One region of the Nocardiopsis sp. B62 genome, then DNA from elsewhere that is predicted to be linked to it. Evidence: riboswitches for the same ligand, from Rfam matches in the RefSeq annotation. Region 1 holds a riboswitch; the other holds the start of a gene.
The links. A riboswitch is a leader RNA that binds a small molecule or an ion and turns the genes downstream of it on or off. The one in region 1 is predicted to bind glycine.
Positions count from the first base shown of each region.

Region 2: linked by a shared signal. The riboswitch ahead of gcvP (aminomethyl-transferring glycine dehydrogenase) and the one ahead of gcvT (glycine cleavage system aminomethyltransferase GcvT) in region 1 are both predicted to bind glycine.

Region 1 is NZ_JAGPXK010000033.1:37,658-43,520, forward strand. It holds gene KBX21_RS23770 (L-serine ammonia-lyase) at 1-325, opposite strand, end outside; gene glyA (serine hydroxymethyltransferase) at 409-1,677, opposite strand; gene gcvH (glycine cleavage system protein GcvH) at 1,679-2,059, opposite strand; gene gcvT (glycine cleavage system aminomethyltransferase GcvT) at 2,221-3,336, opposite strand; glycine riboswitch at 3,477-3,578, opposite strand; gene KBX21_RS23790 (class D beta-lactamase) at 3,783-4,673, shown strand; gene KBX21_RS23795 (Lrp/AsnC family transcriptional regulator) at 4,766-5,776, opposite strand.
Region 2 is NZ_JAGPXK010000004.1:277,534-283,396, reverse strand. It holds gene KBX21_RS06980 (mannose-1-phosphate guanyltransferase) at 1-762, shown strand, start outside; gene KBX21_RS06975 (FHA domain-containing protein) at 1,638-2,180, shown strand; gene KBX21_RS06970 (bifunctional nuclease family protein) at 2,350-2,823, shown strand; gene KBX21_RS06965 (MerR family transcriptional regulator) at 3,237-3,737, shown strand; glycine riboswitch at 3,888-3,978, shown strand; gene gcvP (aminomethyl-transferring glycine dehydrogenase) at 4,076-5,863, shown strand, end outside.

The DNA of each region.
Region 1 (5,863 bases):
AGTCCACCGCCGGGCCGTCCGGGCCGCCAAGGAGGAGTCTTCGGTCCGAACGGACCCCCTCCACCAGGCGGGGGACGGCGTCCACGTCCACACCCTCCGGCGTGTGCCCCATCAGCCCCAGGACCACGGCGGTGTCACTGCCGTGCCCCTTGCCGGTGAGCGCCAGTGAGCCGTACAACTCCACCCGCACGTGGGTCACGCGCGAGAGGAGTTCCTCGGAGCGCAGGCCGGACACGAACGTCCGGGCCGCCTTCATCGGGCCGACGGTGTGGGAACTCGACGGTCCGATACCGATCTTGAACAGGTCGAAGACGCTGATGGCCATGGCTGTCCTCCTCGTTGAGCACAGGGATGGGGCCGTGGTGACCGGCGCCGTGTGGGCCCGCGCGGCCCACACGGCGGAGACTGCTACAGGTTCGGGTAGAGCGGACGCTTCGCGGCCAGAGCGCTGACCCGGTCGCGCAGGGCGGCCTCGTCGAACTCGGGCTTGAGCGCCTCGGCGATGACGTCGGCGACCTCGGTGAAGTCACCCTCGTCGAACCCGCGCGTGGCCAGGGCCGGGGTACCGATCCGCAGACCCGACGTCACCATCGGCGGCCTGGGGTCGTTCGGGACCGCGTTGCGGTTGACCGTGATCCCGACGGAGTGCAGTCGGTCCTCGGCCTCCTGGCCGTTGAGCTGGGAGTCGACCAGGTCCACCAGGACCAGGTGGACGTCCGTGCCGCCGGTCAGGACCTTGACCCCGACCTTCGCCGAGTCCGGCTGGGTGAGCCGCTCGGCGAGGATGCGGGCACCCGCCACCGTGCGGCGCTGGCGGTCGGCGAAGCCCTCGCTCGCGGCGACCTTGAACGAGACCGCCTTGGCCGCGATCACGTGCTCCAGCGGGCCGCCCTGCATGCCGGGGAAGACCGCGGAGTTGATCTTCTTGGCCAGCTCGGCCTTGGACAGGATCATGCCGCCACGCGGGCCGCCGAGGGTCTTGTGGGTCGTGGTGGTGACCACGTCGGCGAACGGCACCGGGTTCGGGTGCAGTCCGGCCGCGACCAGACCGGCGAAGTGCGCCATGTCCACCATGAGCAGGGCGCCGACCTCGTCGGCGATCTCGCGGAACCTCGCGAAGTCGAGGTGGCGCGGGTAGGCGGACCAGCCCGCGACGATCATCTTCGGCTGGTGCTCCTTGGCCAGGGCGGCGACCTCGTCGTAGTCGACGGTGCCGTCCTCGTCGCGCACGTGGTAGGCCACGGCGTTCAGGATCTTGCCGGAGTAGTTGATCCGCATGCCGTGGGTCAGGTGCCCGCCGTGGGCGAGGTCCAGGCCCAGGATGGTGTCACCCGGCTTGAGCAGCGCGAAGTACACGGCCGTGTTGGCCTGCGCGCCCGAGTGCGGCTGCACGTTCGCGTGCTCGGCGCCGAACAGCTCCTTGGCGCGGTCGATCGCCAGCTGCTCGACGACGTCGACGTGCTCGCAGCCGCCGTAGTAGCGGCGGCCGGGGTAGCCCTCGGCGTACTTGTTGGTCAGGACGGTGCCCTGGGCCTCCAGAACCGCCTGGGGGGCGAAGTTCTCGGAGGCGATCATCTCCAGGGTGTCGCGCTGGCGCGCCAGTTCGGCGTCGACCGCGGCCGACACCTCGGGGTCCAGCTCGCCCAGAGTCTGGTTGAGAAGGTTGTCGCTGGTCATGCTAGTTCTCGCCTTCGGTCAGCTTGGTGTACTCCTCGGCGGAGAGCAGGTCCGCGGGCTCCTCGGATACGCGCACCCTGAACAGCCAGCCACCCTCGAAGGGGTCGGAGTTGATGGTCTCCGGGGCGTCCTCGAGCGCCTCGTTGACCTCCACGACCTCTCCGGTGACGGGGGAGTAGATGTCGCTGACGGACTTGGTGGACTCCACCTCGCCCGCGGTCTCACCGGCGGTGACGTCGTCGCCGACCGAGGGGGTCTCGACGAAGACGATGTCACCCAGCGACTCGGCCGCGTACGCCGTGATCCCGACGGTGGCGATCCCGTCCCTGACCGCGATCCACTCGTGTTTGGCGGTGTAACCCAGCTCCGTGGGAACGCTCACTTCAACTCTCCTTGGAGGTGTTCCATTTGTCTGCCGTGCGCCCGTACGGCGACCCGGCCCGGCCTACGCCTGGCCACGCCCCGTCCGTGCCGGTCCCTCGTGGGGATCCGGCCGTGCGGGGCGTGCAGGTTCTCGGGTCCGCCCGGAGGCGGCCCCGCTTCCTACGACTGCCGCTTGTAGAACGGCAGCTCGACCACGTCGACTTCCTCGCCCCGCCCGCGCACGTCCACGGTGAACGTGCCGGTCGCGGTGTCGAGGTCGCCGTCCACGTAGGCCATGGCGATGGGGCGGCCCAGGGTGGGGGAGGGGGCGCCACTGCTGGTGACTCCGATGACCGTGCCGTCGCGCAGCACGTCCTGGCCCTTGCGGAGAGGGCGGCGGCCACGGGACACGAGGCCGATCAGGCGCCGCTCGCGAGCGGTGCGCGAGGCCTCCTCGAGCGCGGCGCGGCCCACGAAGTCACCGGGTTTGTCGAGCTTGACCACGCGGCCCAGCCCGGCGTCGAAGGGGGTCAGCCCGGCGTTGAGCTCCTGGCCGTAGAGCGGCATGCCGGCCTCCATACGGAGGGTGTCACGGGAGGAGAGCCCGGCCGGGACCAGCCCGTGCGGTGCGCCCTCGGCCATGAGGGCGGCCCAGACCTCGGGCGCGCGGTCGGCGGGCCGGACGAAGATCTCGAACCCGTCCTCGCCGGTGTAGCCGGTGCGGGCGAGCAGGACGGGGACCCCGGCGACGGTGTGCTCGTAGCCCGCGTAGTAGCGGATGTCGTCCAGGTCGGCGTCGGTGAGAGGGGCGAGGATCTCCACCGCGCGCGGGCCCTGGATCGCGATGAGCGAGTAGTCGGCGGACTCGTCGGCGACCTCGACGTCGAAGCCGGAGGCCCGCTCGGCCAGGGTGGAGGCGACCACGGGCACGTTGGCCGCGTTGGCCACGACCAGGTACTCCTGCTCGCCGAGCCGGTAGACGATGAGGTCGTCCAGGACGCCGCCGTCCTCGGCGGTGATCATGGTGTAGCGGGCGCGGCCCACCTTGACCTTGGACAGGAAGCCGACCAGCGCGTGGTCGAGGGCCTCTGCGGCCTGGGGGCCGGTCAGCCGGATCTCGCCCATGTGGGAGAGGTCGAAGAGCCCGGCGGCCTCACGGACGGCGGTGTGCTCCGCGGTCTCGCTGCTGTAGCGGAGGGGCATCAGCCATCCGGCGAAGTCGACGAGCGTCGCCCCGGCCTCTTCGTGGGTCTTGTGCAGCGCGGTGAGGCGCGGCGCGGTCGCGGACTCTGACATGGGCACTCCCGAGAGGATGGGTGTCGTGCGTAAGGCGTTGCCATCCTCCCCCTCTGTCATGGGTGCCTGAGAGCTTCACCGCGCGCTCGGCGTGGTTTGCACCTTCGGCGAGGGAACGTGTCCCTGCTTTCCAGAGTGGTCTCGCCCGTACGGTCCGCTGTGCCTGAGAGGTTGTCTTCGGGGAGGGATTGCTCCTTCGGCGGCCCACGCTGGATACGCGGACACTCTCCCGTACGGGGTCAGCAACACGCTCAGCCTAGCAGCGGCGAACTGGGGCGCCCAAGACTGCCCGGGTGCTCGTGGACGACCGGGACGCCCATGCCCGGACGCTTGGGGACGACCTTCGCGACACGGTCGCCGGAGGCGGCCAAGCGGGGTGTGTGACCACCGGGCATGCCCTAGCTTTGTGGGTGGACGTTCCCGCGGACAGCCTGTGGAGGAGACGAGTGCGTACCGACACCGAACACGCTCCCGGGAGGTCCGGGCGTGCCACCGGCCGCTTCGCCCTCGGAGCCGCCGGTTGTGCCATCATCCTGTTCACCGGGGCGGCCTGCGCGACGACGGACGAGCCGGAGCCCGCGCAGGGCACGGTCGGCAACCCCGTCCAGCTGGGCGACGTGCAGACCGTGGAGCGTCACGACCTCGAGGCGGTCTTCGCCGAGGCCGGGGTGGACGGCACCTTCGTGCTCTTCGACGCCGGTGACCGGTCCGCCGTCGTGGTGAACCTGGACGAGGCGGGCGAGCGCGCCGTGCCCGCGTCCACCTTCAAGCTGCCGAACACGCTGATCGCCCTCCAGACCGGTGAGGTGTCAGACGTGGACGACGTGATCTCGCCCGAGGCCGGCGACGACCTGAGTCTGCGCGAGGCCCTGCCCACCTCCGACGTCCCGGTGCACCAGGAGGTCGTCGACCGGATCGGGTTCGACCGGATGTCCACCTGGGTGGACCGGTTCGACTACGGCAACCGGAACGTCGGCGAGGAGGGGGCGATGGACCGGTTCTGGCTGGAGGGTCCCCTGGAGATCTCCGCGATGGAGCAGGCCACCTTCGTCGCCGAACTCGCCCGCGAAGAACTGCCCGTGGACGTCGAGCACCAGCGAGCCCTGCGTGAGCTGCTGTTGGTCGAGGAGGGTCCCGAGCACCAGCTGTTCGGCCGGACCGGCCTGGGCGTGGACGTGGACCCGGTGCCCGGCTGGTGGGTGGGCTGGGTCGAGCGTGGCTCCGAACTGCACACGTTCGCGCTGCGTCTGGAGGTCGAGGACCAGGAGGACGCGGAGCTGCGCGAGTCGCTGGGCCGTGAACTGCTGGTCGCCCTGGACATCCTTCCGGCGGCCTGACGCGTCCGTTCCGCGACCCGCGACCCGCGACCCGCGACCCGCGATCCGAGACCCCCACGTTCCCCACGTCCCCCGCGACCCCGCGGGCCCGACTAGGGGTCCTCGGGCGAGCGGAGCTGGATCGGGACCGAACGCACGAAGCGCTGTTCGGAGTCGGTCACCCCGCCCATGAACTTGAACGTGCGCAGCGTCATCCGGCGGTCGGCGATGCGCAGTCCCGGCAGCTCCTCCAACAGTCTGCGCTCCACACGGGTGAGGTCGGGGGCGTCGCGCAGCCACAGGATGAACAGGGTGTTCTCCGGGCCCGCGATGGTCGTGCACAGCCGGACCTCGGGGATGCGTTCCCCCAGGTCGGGCACGCCGTCCAGAACTTCGGGTTCCACCGTTCCCCACAGGGTGGCGGCGCTCGGCCAGCCCATGTGCGCGCGGGAGATGTCGCAGCGCAGCCCGAGGAGGCCGTCGCGCAGCAACCGGTTGATCCGGCGCGCGGCCGTGGTGGGCGCGATGTCCAGCCGTTCGGCGATGGCCTGGTAGCCCAGTCGCGCGTCCGCGCACAGCAGGTCCACGATGCTCTGGTCCAGCTCGGTGACGCGTTCGCTGCCCCCCGGGTCGCGCACCGTGGGGGAGAGGGCGCGCAGTCGGCGCCGCTGCCCCGGTGAAAGGGCGCGGACCTGCCACAGGTAGGCCTCCCGGGGGACCTCGGTGACCACGTGCACCCGGTAGGAGACCACGTCGGGGATGCCACCCACCCAGTTGAGCAGGTAGTCCGCCAGCCCTCCTCCCGGCACCACGGTGAGCATGAGCTGGTGGGACCCGGCCACGAACTGGATGCTCAGGGTGTCGCGGTCCTCGGCCAGCGCCGCCGCGACCCGCTCCACCGATCCGTTGCGGCAGCTCAGCTCCACGTAACTGAGGTACCGACGGGCCATCACGCGGCGGCGGGGGAACGCGGCTATGCGCGCCAGCCCCTCGTCCTCCAACCGCTTCCACCGGCGGGCCAGCGTGGTGGGGTCCGCGTCCAGGACCGGCCCGAGCTCGGCCCAGGCGGCCCTGGGGGCCAGCTGGAGCGCGTTGATCAGGGACAGGTCGAACTCGTTGGGCATGCTCGATCCCTGCAAAATTCACCTCCTCCGTAGCTGTTCCCGGCGATTTCCGCAGGTTACCGGAGGATCCACGTAGGTTTCCGCAAG
Region 2 (5,863 bases), on a different contig from region 1:
AACAACCGGCTGGACGAGGCGTCGCCCACCGACACCGTCGCGAAGAAGATGCGGGACCTGGAGAGGTTGGGCGAGCTGGTCGCCAACTCCGGTGCCGACTTCGGCGTGCGCTTCGACCCGGTGGCCGAGCGGCTGTCCATCGTGGACGAGAACGGCGAGCTGGTGGACGGCGACCGCGCGCTCCTGGTGGTCCTGGACCTGGTCGCCGCCGAACGCGGTGGCGGGCGGGTGGCCCTGCCGGTCACCACGACCCGCGTTGCGGAGAAGGTGGCGCGTTCCCACGGTGCCGAGGTGCTCTGGACGGCCACCGCCACGGACGAGCTGACCAAGGCGGTGCGTTCCGAGGGCGCGGAGATCGTCTTCGCCGGAGACGGCCGCGGCGGCTTCGTCGTCCCCGAGTTCAGTCCCACCAGTGACGCGATCGCCGCCTTCGTGCGGCTGCTCGGTCTGGTGGCCCGGACCCGGCGCTCGCTCGGCCAGATCGACCGTGCGATCCCTCAGGCGCACCTCCTGCGCCGTTCGGTACCCACCCCGTGGGCGGTCAAGGGGAGCGTGATGCGCGCGGTCGTGGAGGCCGCCGGAGAGCGCGAGCTGGACACCACGGACGGGGTGCGGGTGATCGAATCCGACGGCAGCTGGGCGCTGGTCCTGCCGGACACGGCGGAGGCCGTCACCCATCTTTGGGCGGAAGGTCCTGATTCGGACACGGTGCAGCGCCTGCTCGACGAGTGGGCCGCGGTGGTGGAGCGGGCCGAGAGCTAGGGCTTGTCCTCGGATGCCTTCGCCGGTGGCGGCGGAGCCGACCTCGATGCGAGCGGCCGTTTCCCCCGCTGTGCGCTGCTACGCGAGTTTCGCGTTCTCGCGCAGCGGGGGCCCCACCCGGGTTCGACTCTCCGAGCCTCATCGGCGCGGTGAGAGGCAGCCTGGTGGTAACGCGGGGACACGGCGCCGCAGGCGCCCGTTGAGGGCGGTGGCGGGCGACGGGGGAAGGAATCATCCGAAGGACACGGCGTGGCGGCCCGGTCCCCGGGGTGTGTGGGCGCGGACGGAAGGGACGTCCGCGCCCACACGGTGTGTCCGCCCGCTGCCCCGGGGTGTTCGCGTCCTTCGTCGGGTCCGGGGATAAAGTGGACGAAGTCGCAGGTCCGGGCAGGGGAGTGAAGTTCGCGGAAATCCACCTCGGGTGACCGAGAACCAAACGCCCGGGAAGGGCATCTGTTCCAGAACAGGTGTCGGTCTCCCACGAGGTCTGTCACCGGCCGTGGCGGGGCCCCAGGTTCCTACGCGGCCGAACCCCGCGTCACGGGCGCCCCAGTGGGGTGTTCGCGGCGGGCCTGGGGGAGCGAAACCCTGTCTGGACAGGGATATGGTTTAAAGTCGAGTGTTCCCTGAGGCACCGTGTCACCACCCGCCACGGGAATCCCGGCAACGGCGGACATCCAACGGGGGTGACAAGGAGTCCTACTTGGGGGATGAGACCTAGCGACCGACCGCGTGAGGCGACCACTGCCGCGACAGTGGACCGACTCACCGTGTTCCGGACGGTGAGTGGGCCCCTGGCCCGCCCGACGCCCGGAACGCGCCACCGATCAGCCGAATCAAGCACCGCCCCGTGCGGTAGGAGGCCGAGCCGACCTATGTCGAGCGTTTACTGCACGCAGTGCGGTCACGCCGTTGCGGATGATGCCCGTTTCTGCTCCCACTGTGGAACACCCGTCCGCAGGGCCGAACAGCAGAGTCCACGGCCCAACGCCGGCGGCGACTCCGCGGGAGATGTCACCTCGACCATCTCCATCTCCGGTATACAGGCGCTGGAGGAGGAGGAACAGGGCGATGAACTCGGCGGCGACGACCCCGCCAGCACCGACGCCCTTCCGCCCGGAACAGCCTTGCTGGTGGTCCGGCGGGGCCCCAACGCAGGGAGCCGGTTCCTGTTGGACAGCGACGTGACCACCGCTGGCCGACACCCCAACAGCGACATCTTCCTCGACGACGTCACCGTCTCCCGACGCCACGTGGAGTTCTTCCGCCGCGGCAACGGCTTCGGGGTCCGGGACGTCGGCAGCCTCAACGGCACCTACGTCAACCGCGAGCCGGTGGACGAGGCCGAACTGGGTGGCGGGGACGAGATCCAGATCGGCAAGTTCCGGATGGTTCTGCTGACCAAGCCGCGCCGATGACGGTGCGCTGACCACGGTCGACGGGGGCGGGTGTGCCGATGAGGTTTGCGGCCCCCCGCCTCCGGACAGCTTTGTAACGAAGGGTGCCGATTTCGCCCTCGGGTCCTGATCCGACGGGGAGCAGGGACGAGCGCCCATCCGGCATGACGACTCGTGGGACGGAGCCGCTGTGAAACACATGGAGGTCGTCGGCGTCCGGGTTGAGATGCCCTCGAACCAACCGATTGTCCTGCTCAAGGAATCCGAGGGGGACCGCTACCTGCCGATCTGGATCGGTGGGGTGGAGGCCTCCGCGATCGCGCTCGCCCAGCAGGGTGTCTCGCCCGCGCGCCCGCTCACCCACGACCTGTTCCGCGACGTCCTGGACGCGCTGGACACGGCGCTGGAGACGGTGAACATCACCGGCCTGAGTGATGGCATCTTCTATGCCGAGCTGGTCTTCAGCAACGGTGTGGAGGTCAGTGCCAGGCCCTCGGACTCCATTGCCCTGGCTCTGAGGACCGGCACCCCGATCTACGCCCACGAGGACGTGATCGAGGAGGCCGGGATGCCGATCCCGGACGAGCAGGAGGACCAGGTCGAGGCGTTTCGGGAGTTTCTGGACAACATCTCGCCGGAGGATTTCGGGCAACGTGGTGCCTGAGGCGGTCGGGGCTCGCCCTTTGCGGGCCCCGCTGCCTTTCTCGCGGCCGTGACCTGCGGGTTCGTCGGTCGCACTGGTGATAGATTAGGTGAACGGAATGGTCGTGGAGGGCGTAGCCGAAAACGGTCCGGCGGGTTTCGGCCCGGCGGGGTCCGGTACCGCGGCTCCATTGGCGTGCACACTTGGCGACGCGCCGCGCGCCTTCGTTGACGCTGCCCTGCGGTCGTCCTACCGTCAGTGCTGTGAAACCCACGGCGCGCCCGTTCCCTGAGTGGACTCCCCTGTCGATGCCGCCGTGGGACGAGAAGCCGGAGGTCGGCGTGGCGGTAGCGAGCGGCAAGCGGGATCACCATGGCAGGCGGTCCGCGCTGCGGCTAGCGGGGCAGCAGGGCCTACTGTGCGAAGAGGACGTGATGGCGCTGCCTACGGACGTCGGGTATCGGGGTCCAGCGGCGTGTACGGCCGCCGGGATCACCTATCGACAGCTGGACTACTGGGCCAGGACCGACCTGGTGGTGCCCAGCGTGCGCACGGGAGCCCACAACGCCCCGCTGTACAGCCTTCCTGACATCCTGATGCTGAAGGTGGCCAAGCGGCTCCTGGACACCGGGATATCGCTCCAGCAGATCCGCACCGCGGTGGACCACCTGCGTGGCCGTCCCGCCGTCGACCTGTCCCGCATCACCCTCATGAGCGACGGCGTCAGCGTCTACGAGTGCACCTCGCCCGAGGAGGTCGTCGATCTCATGCAGCGCGGCCAGGGCATGTTCGGTCTGGCGCTGGCCAACGTCTCCCGCGAACTGGAGGAGGCGCTCGGAGTGGTCCCGGCCGAGGAGAGAGCCGACCTTCCCGCCGCGGCGCCCCAGGCCGTGGACGAACTGGCACTGCGGCGCAGGGAGCGCCGCACCGGGTGAACCCGTGCCGACACTGGTGAGTCGGCCGTGGTGAAAGGTGTGCCCTGACTCGGTGTCACGGGCCCGGATCGAGTACGGTCGTAGTCACAACGGGGATGAAAACCGACATTCGCCCTGCTTGTACACACATACAGAGCGTCAGCAGGCCGCTGATACCGCGCGGGAGAGACCTCGGCAACGGGGCGCCGACGGGGCAATACTCCCCAGTAACCTCTCAGGCACCATGGACCGCGCGGAGGAGGCCGCTCTGAAGCCTGGGCGCGGTCGTGCCCGGTGACAGAGGGGGAGACCGTGAGGAACACCGCCGACCCGATCGGCCCTGTCACCAGGAGGTCTCCGTGCCTGACCCGTCGAACGTCCCCACCCCGGGCGCCCCCGCCCGGGTGTTCGCGGACCGCCACATCGGACCCGCCCCCGCCGAGACCGCCGAGATGCTCAAGACGGTCGGCTACGGCTCCACCGCCGAGCTCATGAACGCCGCCGTGCCCGCGTCCATTCTCAGCTCCCCGGGGCGGAGCGCCACGCTCGACCTGCCCGAGGCGATCGGCGAGGCCGAGGCACTGGCGGAACTGCGCGAGCTGGCCTCGCGCAACAGGCTCGCCACGCCGATGATCGGCCGCGGCTACTACGGCACGCTCACGCCCCCCGTCATCCTTCGCAACATCATGGAGAACCCGGCCTGGTACACGGCGTACACGCCCTACCAGCCCGAGATCTCGCAGGGCCGCCTCGAGGCCCTCATCAACTTCCAGACCATGGTCTCCGACCTCACGGGCCTGCCCATCACGGGCGCGTCCCTGCTGGACGAGTCCACCGCCGCCGCCGAGGCCATGACCCTGGCCCGCCGCGTCAGCAAGGTCAAGAGCGACGTCTTCGTGGTCGACGCCGACGTCTTCCCGCAGACCCTCCAGGTCCTGCGCACCCGCGCCGAGCCCCTCGGCATTGAGGTCGTCGTCGCCGACCTCACCCGGGGCCTGCCCGAGGGCGACGTCTACGGTGTCCTGGTCCAGTACCCGGCCTCCAGCGGCGCGGTGCGCGACCCCAGCGCCGTCATCGCCGAGGCGCACGAGCGCGGCGCCCTGGCCGTGGTGGCCGCCGACATCCTCGCCCTGACCCTGCTGCGCAGCCCCGGTGACCTGGGGGCCGACATCGCGGTGGGCTCCACCCAGCGCTTCGGTGTCCCGCTCGGCTTCGGTGGCCCGCACGCCGGATACATGTCGGTGGGGGAGAAACTCCGCCGCCAGCTGCCCGGCCGCCTGGTCGGCGTCTCGGTGGACGACGCGGGCAAGCCCGCCTACCGTCTGGCCCTCCAGACCCGTGAACAGCACATCCGCCGCGAGAAGGCCACGAGCAACATCTGCACCGCGCAGGTGCTCCTGGCCATCATGGCCGGGATGTACGCCGTCTACCACGGCCCCGACGGACTGCGCGCGATCGCCCGCCAGGTCCACACCCGCACGGCAGCCCTGGCCGACACGCTCACCCGGCGCGGGTTCGAGGTGCTCCACGGGGCCTACTTCGACACCCTGCGCGTGCGCGTGCCCAGCGCCGCCAGAGTGGTCGAGCGTGCCCTGGAGGCCGGGGTCAACCTGCTGGGCGTCGACCAGACCACGGTCGGCCTCAGCGTGGACGAGACCACCACCGTCGCCGACCTGGAGAAGGTCCTGGCCGCCTTCGGGGAGGCCGACCGGGGCGCCGAACGCGGCCCGGTGACCGTGGACGGCGACGCCGACCACCTGCCCGCCGGTCTCGCGCGCGGCGTCGACTACCTCACCCACCAGGTGTTCAACACCCACCGCAGCGAGACCTCCCTGCTGCGCTACATGCGCCGCCTGTCCGACCGCGACCTCGCGCTGGACCGCACGATGATCCCGCTGGGCTCGTGCACCATGAAGCTCAACGCGACCGCCGAGATGGAGTCCATCACCTGGCCGGAGTTCGCGGGCCTGCACCCGTTCGCCCCGCTCGACCAGGCGGCCGGCAGCGTGTCGCTCATCCGCGACCTGGAGGGCTGGCTGGCCGAGGTCACCGGCTACGACGCCGTCTCCCTCCAGCCCAACGCGGGTTCCCAGGGCGAGCTCGCCGGCCTGCTGGCGATCCGCGGCTACCACCGCTCGCGCGGCGAC